Regions from separate parts of the Planococcus sp. PAMC 21323 genome, predicted to be linked through region 2. Evidence: riboswitches for the same ligand, from Rfam matches in the RefSeq annotation. Region 2 holds a riboswitch; the other holds the start of a gene.
The links. Region 2 has a riboswitch for lysine ahead of PLANO_RS06045 (aspartate kinase). Riboswitches for the same ligand answer to the same signal wherever they lie in the genome.
Positions count from the first base shown of each region.

Region 1: it holds a riboswitch for lysine, as region 2 does, so the genes downstream of both, dapA (4-hydroxy-tetrahydrodipicolinate synthase) here and PLANO_RS06045 (aspartate kinase) in region 2, are expected to answer to the same signal.

Region 1 is NZ_CP009129.1:2,834,891-2,840,674, reverse strand. It holds gene PLANO_RS14005 (YsnF/AvaK domain-containing protein) at 1-35, opposite strand, end outside; gene PLANO_RS14000 (YflT domain-containing protein) at 169-714, opposite strand; gene rpmG (50S ribosomal protein L33) at 935-1,084, shown strand; gene rpsN (30S ribosomal protein S14) at 1,135-1,404, shown strand; gene dapA (4-hydroxy-tetrahydrodipicolinate synthase) at 1,450-2,340, opposite strand; lysine riboswitch at 2,467-2,645, opposite strand; gene PLANO_RS13975 (class I SAM-dependent methyltransferase) at 2,750-3,361, shown strand; gene ypfJ (KPN_02809 family neutral zinc metallopeptidase) at 3,419-4,264, shown strand; gene PLANO_RS13965 (TraB/GumN family protein) at 4,396-5,562, shown strand; gene PLANO_RS13960 (hypothetical protein) at 5,677-5,784, shown strand, end outside.
Region 2 is NZ_CP009129.1:1,186,011-1,191,794, reverse strand. It holds gene PLANO_RS06050 (succinate dehydrogenase cytochrome b558 subunit) at 1-459, opposite strand, end outside; gene PLANO_RS06045 (aspartate kinase) at 814-2,076, opposite strand; lysine riboswitch at 2,203-2,377, opposite strand; gene uvrC (excinuclease ABC subunit UvrC) at 2,414-4,210, opposite strand; gene trxA (thioredoxin) at 4,261-4,575, opposite strand; gene PLANO_RS06030 (electron transfer flavoprotein subunit alpha/FixB family protein) at 4,780-5,745, opposite strand.

The DNA of each region.
Region 1 (5,784 bases), 1.5 Mb from region 2:
AAAAGCCCAATGAGTTTATCTTCTTTTTTTTCCATGCTAATTCCTCCTATATTGTTCGCACCGATTCCATTTACTAAAATTCATTTACCCTATGATACATATAAGATAAACCTTACAAGCATAGTAAAAAGCGTATCCGAGTGATGATTCGGATACGCTTTTGGCTACTTAAAATAAATGTTGTTGGTCTTTTTTGTTATCTACCATCTTCGTTATATCTGATTCGTCCCGATGACTATTTGGGTTCACTGGTTCTGTATCTTGAATATTGCGCTCAACACCATCAATTGACTCTGGTTGAGAGCGCAAATGTACTTCTTCAGCAGTCGTCATTCGAGCAGTTGTAGGTGTATTAGTTTCGGGCTGATAAGTTGTGCTATAGTCGCTGTTCACATAAAGCACCAGCTTGCCATTTTCAACTTGTCGGTAATAATCGTCCGCTTCGCTGCTGCCTAATCCCATTTGTGTAAATGCATGGCGGGTAGAATCCTCACCAGATATAAACGCTTTGAATTTACTCATAATATTCTCATCTTCTTGCGCGTCTAAATGAACATTGGTTTGTCCTTGAACCATAGTTAGTTGCTCGTCGTGCTTGGCAATTACGTACATATCTTCCTCTTTAAAGCCTTGTGCTTTTAATTCGTTAATTTTGTGCAAAACCTCTGCTTGCACATCGTATGCTTGGATTAATGTTGTTCCTTCGTTAGTCATCTCGAATTCCTCCTAAATTATGATAAATCATTTGTAAAGTAAGTTAATGATTATGTACCCTGATGTTTTTTATAACAAACCCTTTTTGTTGAAAGTAGATTTTAACCGGATCTTAAAGTTTAAAATAAAAGCTTGCTTTCTTGTTTCTTTTTTTATACACTATAAAACGTAATTATTACTATTTATAAAAACTAAGTTTTAAAGTATAGGAGGAAATATAATGAGAGTTAATATAACACTGGCATGCACAGAAACAGGAGATCGAAATTACAGTACAACTAAAAATAAGCGGACAAATCCTGAACGTATTGAATTGAAAAAATACAGTCCACGTCTTAAGAAAGTTACTGTTCATCGTGAAACAAAATAATTTTTTTAATATTTAAATCGTAATAATTACGAATAATGAGAAGTGATGAAATGGCTAAAAAATCGAAAGTGGCAAGGCACGATAAACAGCAATTACTTGTAGAAAAATTTGCAGATCGGCGACAAGAACTCAAAGAAAATAGAGATTTTCAGGCGCTAGCAGCATTGCCGAAAGATTCTTCGCCAACACGTTTGAAAAATCGTTGTGGCGTGACCGGAAGACCAAGAGGATACATGCGTAAATTTGGAATGTCCCGCATCATTTTCCGAGAACTAGCACATAAAGGACAAATTCCAGGTGTAAAAAAAGCGAGTTGGTAAATCAATAAAAAACGCTGAAGTTTACAAACTTCAGCGTTTTTTATATTAGTTTGTTACTGCTTCAGAATGTAAATCAGGTAAAGATGCACGTAACGTTAAAGTTTCTTCTTCAGATAATGGAATCATCGGCAAGCGAACGCCACCTACTTGAACGCCCGTGATGTTGAGAGCCGCTTTAACTGGAGTTGGGTTTGGGGCAGCAAACAATGCTTTCATCGTTGGCAATAAACGTCTATGAATAGCTGCTGCTGTTTTGACGTCACCTGTTAGAAAGCTCGTCATCATGTCTTGCATATCGTTACCGATAATATGTGCAGAAACCGAAACAATTCCAGTGCCACCGATTGATAGCATCGGCAATGTTAAACTGTCATCACCGCTATAAACTGAAAATGAATCTGCTGTATTTTCGATAATTTCTGCCGCTGCGTCCAAATCGCCACTCGCTTCTTTAACCGAAACAATATTGCTAATTTGAGATAGGCGAATGATTGTCTCTGGAGACAAATTGACTACACTACGACCAGGTATGTTATAAAGCATGACTGGTAAATTTGTAGACTCGGCAATCGCTTGGAAATGTTGGAACATGCCTTCTTGTGAAGGTTTATTATAATAAGGCGTAACGAGCATGACACCATCAACGCCGACTTCTTCTGCTTGTTGCGTCAATGAAATAGAAGCGCGTGTATTATTGGATCCCGTTCCTGCAATAACTGGAATTCGTCCAGCGACTGTATTTACAGTAAATTGGAATAACTCTACTTTTTCCTCGATTGATAAGGTAGGTGATTCGCCTGTTGTACCTGCGACGACAAGTCCATCAGATCCGTTCGCGATTAAATGCTCGATTAATTTTTTGGTTGCTGGGAAATCGATTTCTCCTTGAAGGTCGAACGGTGTTACCATTGCTGTGATGATTTGGCCGAAATTCATAAACAACACACCCTTTTCTAATTTTTTCGTAGCTTAGAGGTGAGGGGCCAGTCAGGAATAAACAAAAAAGCAGCAACAGGGGGTCCCGTTGCTGCAGTAGAAACAATGTTTACCATTCGTTCCTGTGCATCAGATAGCCCTCCATATAGTTTCCTATATGACAGTCCTGTATTTGTTAAATACAGACCCAGCGCACGGAAATATGAGTTTTCCGTCACTTCGGCAAATCCCCCTTTCGGCAAACGTCAATGGACCTCATCGTCCTCGTTTTGCGTACTGATGGTTTTTGCGCCTCTATCCTACTCCATAAAAATGGAGCAAGAAATATTGAATTAGCTGTACTATAACAAAAATATCTGTTAATTGCAAGATAAAATACGTAAAATTTATAAGAGAGGAGTGAGCTAAAGTGAATGACCAAATATACGATCACCGACTAAATATAGTAACTGCCGAACACCAAAAAGGATTTACTGATTCTTTACACCATAACCGTTACGAGCCAACTCCCTATGATTTACTCGATATCCTGTTCGAGGATTATCGTTTAACTGCGCAAGATCAATTAGTGGATGTTGGATCTGGTAAGGGACGCTTAAACTTTTACGTTCATCATTTTTTCGGTGCAAAAAGTGTGGGAATTGAGATGAATCCTGCATTCCACGCTCAAGCTCTCGAAAATAAAAAATCTTATCTCACTCAGCATAAAGGCGCGGGGCCGAGCATTGACTTCTATAATTGTTTAGCGCAGGACTATCAAATTGCAGATCAAGACAATAAGTTTTATTTTTTTAATCCTTTTTCAGCCCAAGTGTTTATCTCTTTTCTCAATCAAATATTGCGCTCTGCTGAACAAGCTCCACGATCGGTTGATGTGGTTTTATTTTTTGCTTCACAAGAGTATAACGATTACTTGGAAACGAGTACGGCGTTTCAATTAATAGAAGAAATTACTTTACCCGATTTTCATAAAGATCCGCGTGAGCGATTTTTAGTTTATCGTCTACCTAAAATGGATTAAAACCAAAGTGATTAAGGGTATGCTAACTATAAAACCATTGTGAAACGAGGGACCCCTATGGAATGGAAAGGTAGAAAGACCAGCAGAAATGTTGAAGATCGAAGAGGTAAAGGTGGAGCGATTGTAGCCGGAGGTGGTATCGGAGGTATTTTAATCGTACTGCTAGTCGCATTTTTAGGAGGCGACCCAGGTGTTATTATGGATCAATTAGGTGGCTCGTCAGGAACGACGTCCAGTCAGCCTTACGAAGCAACAGCTGAAGAAGAAGAGTTGGCTGAATTTGTATCGGTCGTTCTTGCAGACACGGAAGACGTATGGACAGAAGTTTTTGCAGAAGAAGGCATGGAGTATGTAGAGCCGACACTTGTGTTGTATACAGGAAGTGTTGAATCGGCTTGCGGAACAGCGGGAGCATCGGTTGGTCCGTTTTATTGTCCGGGCGATTACAAACTTTATATCGATTTAAGTTTTTATAATGAACTCCAGACGCAATTCCAAGCACCAGGAGATTTTGCGATGGCTTATGTCGTAGCACATGAAGTCGGTCATCATGTTCAAAACTTACTCGGTGTCATGGAAGAGGTGCAGCCACTACGCAATCAATTAAGTGAAGAAGAATACAATAAAGTGCAGGTTCGCTTAGAACTTCAAGCAGATTATTTATCAGGTGTTTGGGCACATCATGCGCAAGGCATGGGTTATTTAGAAGAAGGTGACTTGCAAGAAGCTTTAACGGCAGCGAGTGCTGTAGGAGACGATACCATTCAACAACGTTCGCGTGGTTACGTCGTACCGGAAAGCTTTACACATGGCAGCTCAGAACAACGTCAGCGCTGGTTTAAAAAAGGATTCAAATCAGGTAATTTAAAAGATGGCGATACGTTTAACGCAACTGATTTGTGACCTTTCCTGTTTTTCTCTACTAAAGGAGAGGGTCGAGCATTGATATTTTTGCTATTCTAATTCATTATAAAGAATAGACAGTCTTTTCATCTGAGATGAGAAGAAATATAGTTCTATGAAGGAAGTACAATATGGTCGAGGATAATATTACACGCTTAGAATACGGCGAAAAAGAATTGATCTTAATTGGTACGGCGCATGTTTCAAAAGCCAGTGCTGAACAGGTTAAAGAAGTTATTGAGGCGGAACAACCGGATTCCGTTTGTATCGAATTAGATGCACAACGCTATGAATCGGTAACGCAAGATAGCAAATGGAAAGAAACCGACATTTTCAAAGTAATAAAAGAGAAAAAATCAAGTTTACTATTGATGAACTTAGCCATTTCTTCATTTCAAAACCGACTTGCAGATCAGTTTGGCATTAAACCAGGACAAGAAATGATTCAAGGAATTGCCTCTGCTAAAGAAGTTGGAGCAGAACTTGTACTAGCTGATCGCAATATTCAGGTGACGTTTTCGCGCATTTGGGGAAATATCGGTTTTATGGGAAAAGCACAATTGCTGACTTCTGTATTCTTTAGTATTTTCAGTAAGGAAACCATTTCAGAAGAAGATCTGGAAAAGATGAAGTCGCAAGACACGTTAAACGCTGTGATGGATGACTTTACACAAGCTTTCCCTAAGCTAAAAACACCGCTTATCGATGAGCGAGATCAATACTTGGCACAGAAGATTAAAGATGCGCCTGGTAAAAAAATCGTCGCTGTACTTGGTGCAGCGCATATTCCAGGAATCATAAAAGAAGTTCACAACAATCACGACCTAGAAGAACTATCACAAGTTCCACCAAAATCAAAATGGCCGAAAATTATCGGTTGGGCGATTCCGTTGGCGCTTGTTGCGATGATTGCTATTACGTTCATGAACAACCCGGCAGCTGGTATCGATCAGACAATTAGTTGGATTCTTTGGACAGCCTGTCTCGGCGCAATTGGAGCAGCCATTGCATTTGGTCATCCATTGGCGATTTTGACCGCATTTGTTGGAGGACCGATTGGTGCCTTGCATCCTCTTTTGGCTGCTGGCTGGTTTTCTGGGCTGGCCCAGGCTTATGTTCGTCGCCCGAACGTTGGGGATTTCCAAACCCTGTCGAAAGACGTCTTTACTCTCAAAGGATTTTGGGACAATAAAGTCACACGTGTCTTGTTGGTAGTCGTGTTGACTAATCTAGGTACTGCTGCAGGTAACGTTATTGGTGGCTTGGATGTCATTCGTTTGTTTTTCCAAAACCTATAAAAATGTAAGTGAGAAGGCAGCCGAAAAGGCTGTCTTTTTTTATAATAGTGTATGTTTATTTTGCAAATCGGGTATACATTCATTAAGTAAGGTGATGAACGGAGGCGCGTTAACGTGAGCTTTTTCCTGGTTGGGATTTTGCTATGGTCACTGGTGATTGTGTCAATTATATTGGCGATTGTCGGTCTATGGAAACGATCATGGAAAGCACTGGCTTGGAGC
Region 2 (5,784 bases):
AGATAAAACACCGATAATATAGAATACCAACATCCAAGGATTGCTTAAGATATTCGCCATCATGTTAAAATCAGCTTCAGCCGCTGCTCCAATCGCAACTTGGAATCTCGTCTCGAAGATGTGCCAAGCGATAAAGACTACTAGGAAGACACCTGTATAACGTTGTGCAACAAATAACATATTGCGCATATAGCTATAATGTCCAGGATTGTTCTTCGCAGTAAACGCTATGTATAAACCGTAGAAAGCATGATACATGAGCGGTAAGTATATGACAAAAATCTCCAAGAAAATAACGAATGGTAGATTTGCCATGAAGTGAGATGCAGTGTTGAATGCCTCTTCACCTTGTGTTGCAAAATGATTGACGATTAAGTGCTGTGTTAAGAATAAACCAATAGGAATAATCCCCAACAATGAGTGCAGCCTACGCATTAAAAATTCACGATTGTTATCCAAAATTTTACCCCCCTCAAAACTATAATTCGTAGCGTTCAAAGTAAACAATCTGAAAGAAAGAACCTGAAGCCACTCACCATCATGATACAATAATATGACATATTTATTGTACTCCCCCCCTTTAGGAGCGTCAAGGCAACGAAACGCTTTTAATCATATAGTTATCATCCCCTTTAGCGGCAATAAACAAGCTACTCCTACAAAAGCATTGTGAAATGTAAACGTTTTAATAGATTTACGGTAAAAAGCGATTCTCTAATTGAGAATCGCTTTTTCTAACTAATCTGCTAGGTTCACTCATGTCGCGATTGTTAACAACTTACAATTGAGAATTTGAACATTTTGTGAATATTTTCACGAACCTGCAGTTATAGTGGACTTCATCTTATCTTCAATCAATTCTTCTTTAGACAAACCATAAGCCTCATGCAATGCATTTGCTGATTTTGTCATGTCTGCTTCTGGTACAACTACTGAAATTTTAATTTCAGATGTGCTAACCATTTTAACCGGAATTTCTTCACTTCGTAGAATATCAAACATACGAGCGGCAACTCCTGGATTTGAAACCATACCAGATCCAACTATTGATACTTTTGATAATCCAACTTCTACATTCATAGAGAGGAAACCAATTTCTTCTTGTGACGCTATTAGCACGCAGCGTGTTTCTTCAAGACTTTCTTGACTGATTGAAAAAGATACTGACGGCGGGAATTCGTCGCTAATGCTTTGAACAATAATGTCAACATCAATTTGGTTTTCCGCAAGCTTATTAAAAATATTAGCGAGTGAGCCATTAAAAGGCTTTTTATACGTTATAGTGACGCGCGCGACTCCCGGTTCAAATGCCACACCTCTTACGATTAAGTTTGTTTCCACAGTGATCACCTCTTGTATGATTGTGCCAGGCTCGTCTGAATAGCTTGCTCTGACTGATAATGGTACTTGATTGTTTTTAGCAAATTCGACTGCACGTGGGTGCAGCACACCTGCTCCAAGATTCGCTAATTCTAACATTTCGTCATAAGAAATTTGCTGCAATTTACGCGCTCCTGTAACAAATCTTGGGTCAGATGTATAAACACCATTAACGTCAGTATAAATTTCGCATTTCTCTGCTTTTAACGCTGCTGCAAGTGCTACAGCTGTTGTATCTGATCCACCTCTACCTAGTGTGGTAATATTGCCAATTTTGTCTACTCCCTGGAATCCTGCTACTACACAAAAATAGCCATTTTCCAATACACGTTCAAGGCGTTCCGTATGGATCTGTTCAATACGCGCATTCCGCGGAACCGATTCAGTTTCAATGCCGGCTTGCCAGCCCGTGAATGACAAAGCTTCATGACCTAATTTTTTAAATGCCATAGCCAATAATGAAATGGTTACTTGCTCTCCTGTCGCTAACAACATATCCATTTCACGTTTTGGTGGCTCTGAAGAAATTTCTCCAGCTAAACCAAGTAATGTGTCTGTCGTTTTGCCCATTGCGGAAACGACGATGACCACGCGCTTGCCTTTTTCTTTTTCACGAATCGCTCTTTTTGCCACACCAATAATTTTCTCAGGTGTTGCAACAGATGTTCCGCCAAATTTCATTACGATTGTTTTCATTCGATCCACTCCCACATTTAGTATGTGGCCCTCAAAATGACTAGTGATTTCACAACTAGACACAAAAAGAGGCAGCCCACCGCAAACGCGGCAAACTACCTCTTTTATCATGTACGAAAAACGTCCATGTGAGATAGCCCTCCAGAGATTCACTCTGACAGCCCTGCACTTATTAAATGCAAAACCAGCATGCGTAAAAGCAGTTTAACGCACACTTCGGCGATCGCCCCTTTCACCATCCATCTCAGATTCTGCAAATCTCCGAATGCTTACTATTGACGTTCGCGCCTCTATCATCACTTTTCCAAGTGATTTAATTATTCACTACATTACCACGTTATGATTCACTTGGCAACGTATCTTCTGCAAAATGCTTTTCAATAGACTGTGCCAAAGCTTCAGGCATTCCTGCTTCTTTGATTTCTGCTACAGATGCCTCTTTGATTTTTTTGACAGACCCAAAATGTTTTAACAATTGCTGCTTACGCTTTGGACCTACTCCTTCCAACCCATCAAGTGCGGATTGAATTGAGTTTTTGCCCCGCAATTGACGGTGGAACGTAATAACAAATCGGTGAACTTCATCTTGTATTCGTTGCATCAAGTAAAAAGCTTCACTGGTTCGTTTCAGTGGCACAATTTCGACCGGTGAACCATATAGCAATTGGGAAGTTTGATGCTTAGCATCTTTCGCGAGTCCGGCAATAGGAATCGACAAACCAAGTTCGTCTTCTATAATTTCACGAGCTGACTCCATTTGTCCTTTTCCCCCATCAATAACAATCAAATCAGGTAAAGGCAAACCGTCTTTTAAAACGCGTGTATAGCGCCGGCGAATAACTTCACGCATTGCCGCATAATCATCTGGTTTTGAAGCATTGCGTGTTTTATATTTCCGATAATCTTTTTTAGAAGGTTTTCCGTCGATAAATGTAATCATCGCAGAAACAGCATCGGCACCTTGAATATGAGAGTTATCGAATGCTTCAATACGCAAAGGCGTTTCAATATTCATTGCTTCACCCAAGTCTACACATGCACCAATGGTTCGCTCTTCTTGACGTTCTAACAACTGGAACTTTTCTTTAATCGCTACTTCGGCATTTTTTTTCGCTAGCGCTACTAAATCTTTTTTCTTGCCACGCTGCGGAACTAGTACACGAACACCGAGCCATTCTTTTAACATATCTGGGTCATCCGCTTCCGGAATTAAAATTTCGCTCGGCTTAACATGATTGGCTTTTTCATAAAATTGACCAAGAAATGTTAAAAACTCTTCTTCAGGGTCACGGTATAGCGGAAATAAAGAAACGTCTCGTTCAATTAACTTGCCTTGACGAACAAAAAAGACTTGTACGCACATCCAACCTTTATCCACTGCATACGCAAATACATCGCGATTTGTAAAATCGTTCATCGCCATTTTTTGTTTTTCCATAACGGTTTCAATCATGTTAATTTGATCACGATATTCTTTCGCACGTTCATATTCCAAGTTCTCTGCCGCTTCAGACATTTTCCCAACCAATTGCTCTTTAACTTCACGGAATCCGCCATTCAAAAACTTTGTGATCCCATCAATTAATTCTTGGTATGTTTCTTTTTCAATCGGCTTTACACATGGCGCTAAACATTGCCCTAAATGATAATACAAACATACCCGGTCTGGCATGGTATGACATTTGCGTAAAGGATACAAACGGTCCAACAGTTTTTTCGTTTCTGCCGCGGCATAAGCATTCGGATAAGGTCCAAAATATTTACCTTTATCTTTTTTTACGTGTCTTGTCGTAATTAGTTTTGGATGACGTTCTCCTGTAATTTTCAAGTACGGATAACTTTTGTCATCTTTAAGCATAATATTGTATTTCGGATCGTATTTTTTGATCAAATTCAATTCTAAAATTAACGCTTCTTTGTCCGAAGACGTAATAATGTATTCGAAATCTACAATTTCATTAACCAAACGCTGTGTTTTTGTGTCGTGACTGCCCGTAAAATAAGAACGCACACGATTTTTCAAAACTTTTGCCTTGCCGACGTAAATAACCGTATTTTGACGATCTTTCATCAAATAACAGCCGGATTGGTCAGGCAATATTGCCAATTTATGTCGAATCAATTCATTTGCCATTTTTATCACCCTATTAAAAAACCGGGACCATCGCTGGACCCGGTTAAGAATTATGCGTGTTTTTCTACCAATTCAGCCAAAGCTTCTTTTGGTCGGAAACCAACTACTTTATCAATTGTTTCTCCGTCTTTCATCAATAGTAACGTTGGAATAGACATAATGCCGTAGTTTCCAGCTGTTTCTTGGTTTTGATCAACGTCAACTTTTACGATTTTAACTTTATCGCTCATTTCAGCGTCTAATTCTTCTAGCACAGGAGCGATCATTTTACATGGTCCACACCAAGTTGCCCAAAAATCTACTAAAACGAGTCCTTCTGATACTTCTTGTGAAAAGTTCTGATCTGTACCGTGTACAATTGCCATGAATAATTCCTCCTTATGATTAACCAAACTATATACAGAGTATAGCATGTGCCAAAAACACTAGCTATTTTTTTGCCTACTCTTTTGATACCCTTCATTTATTGGATTAAACGGATGTGCTTTGCTTTTCTTTCATTCTAAAAAAGACAAACAAAAACAGGTGAAGAAAAGAAATGCACTTTTCTCCACCTGCTAAAATTCATATTACATCACTTTTTTAAATTCTTCTGTCAGCATTGGAATGACATCGAACAAGTCACCAACGATTCCGTAGTCTGCTACTTTAAAAATGTTGGCTTCAGGGTCTTTGTTGATCGCTACGATTACTTTTGAGTTAGACATACCCGCCATATGCTGGATTGCTCCAGAAATACCAGCTGCGATATACAAATCAGGTGTTACAACTTTACCAGTTTGGCCAATCTGAAGTGAGTAATCGCAGTAATCCGCGTCACAAGCTCCACGAGATGCGCCAACCGCACCACCAAGTAGATTTGCTAATTCTTGTAAAGGTTCGAAACCTGCTGTACTCTTAACGCCGCGACCTCCAGCTACGATAACTTTCGCTTCTGAAAGATCGACACCTTCAGTTGATTTGCGAACAACATTTTTAATAATCGTACGCAAATTAGTAATATCAACAGACAGCGAACTCACATCTCCAGAACGTTCTTGTTTTTCAAGAGGCGCAATATTGTTCGCACGCACTGTAATAAAATCAATACCGTCTTTAAGTTTAACTTTTTCAAATGCTTTACCAGAGAAGATTGGGCGGATAAATACAGCGTCATCGCCTTCCCCTTCGATATCCGTTACATCTGAAATTAATCCAGCTTGTAATTTAGATGCAATTTTTGGTGCCAAGTCTTTACCGACCGATGTATGACCAAAAACAAGTCCTTCTGGATTTTCTTGTTCAACGACTGCCATGAATGCTTGACCATAGCCATCAGATGTATATGATTTCAAATGTGGATGTTCAACCGTAACAACACGATCCGCACCGTACGCAATTAACTCAGCGCCGAAGTCTGTAACCGCATCTCCGATTAAAACACCTACTACTTCTCCGCCGCCAGAAATTTTCTTAGCAGCCGCAATTGCTTCAAATGAAACATTACGTAAAGCGCCTTCGCGCGTTTCGCCTAAAACTAATACTTTCTTCGCCATAGTCCGTTTACCCCCTAAGTAGATGTGAAAACTGTTCCC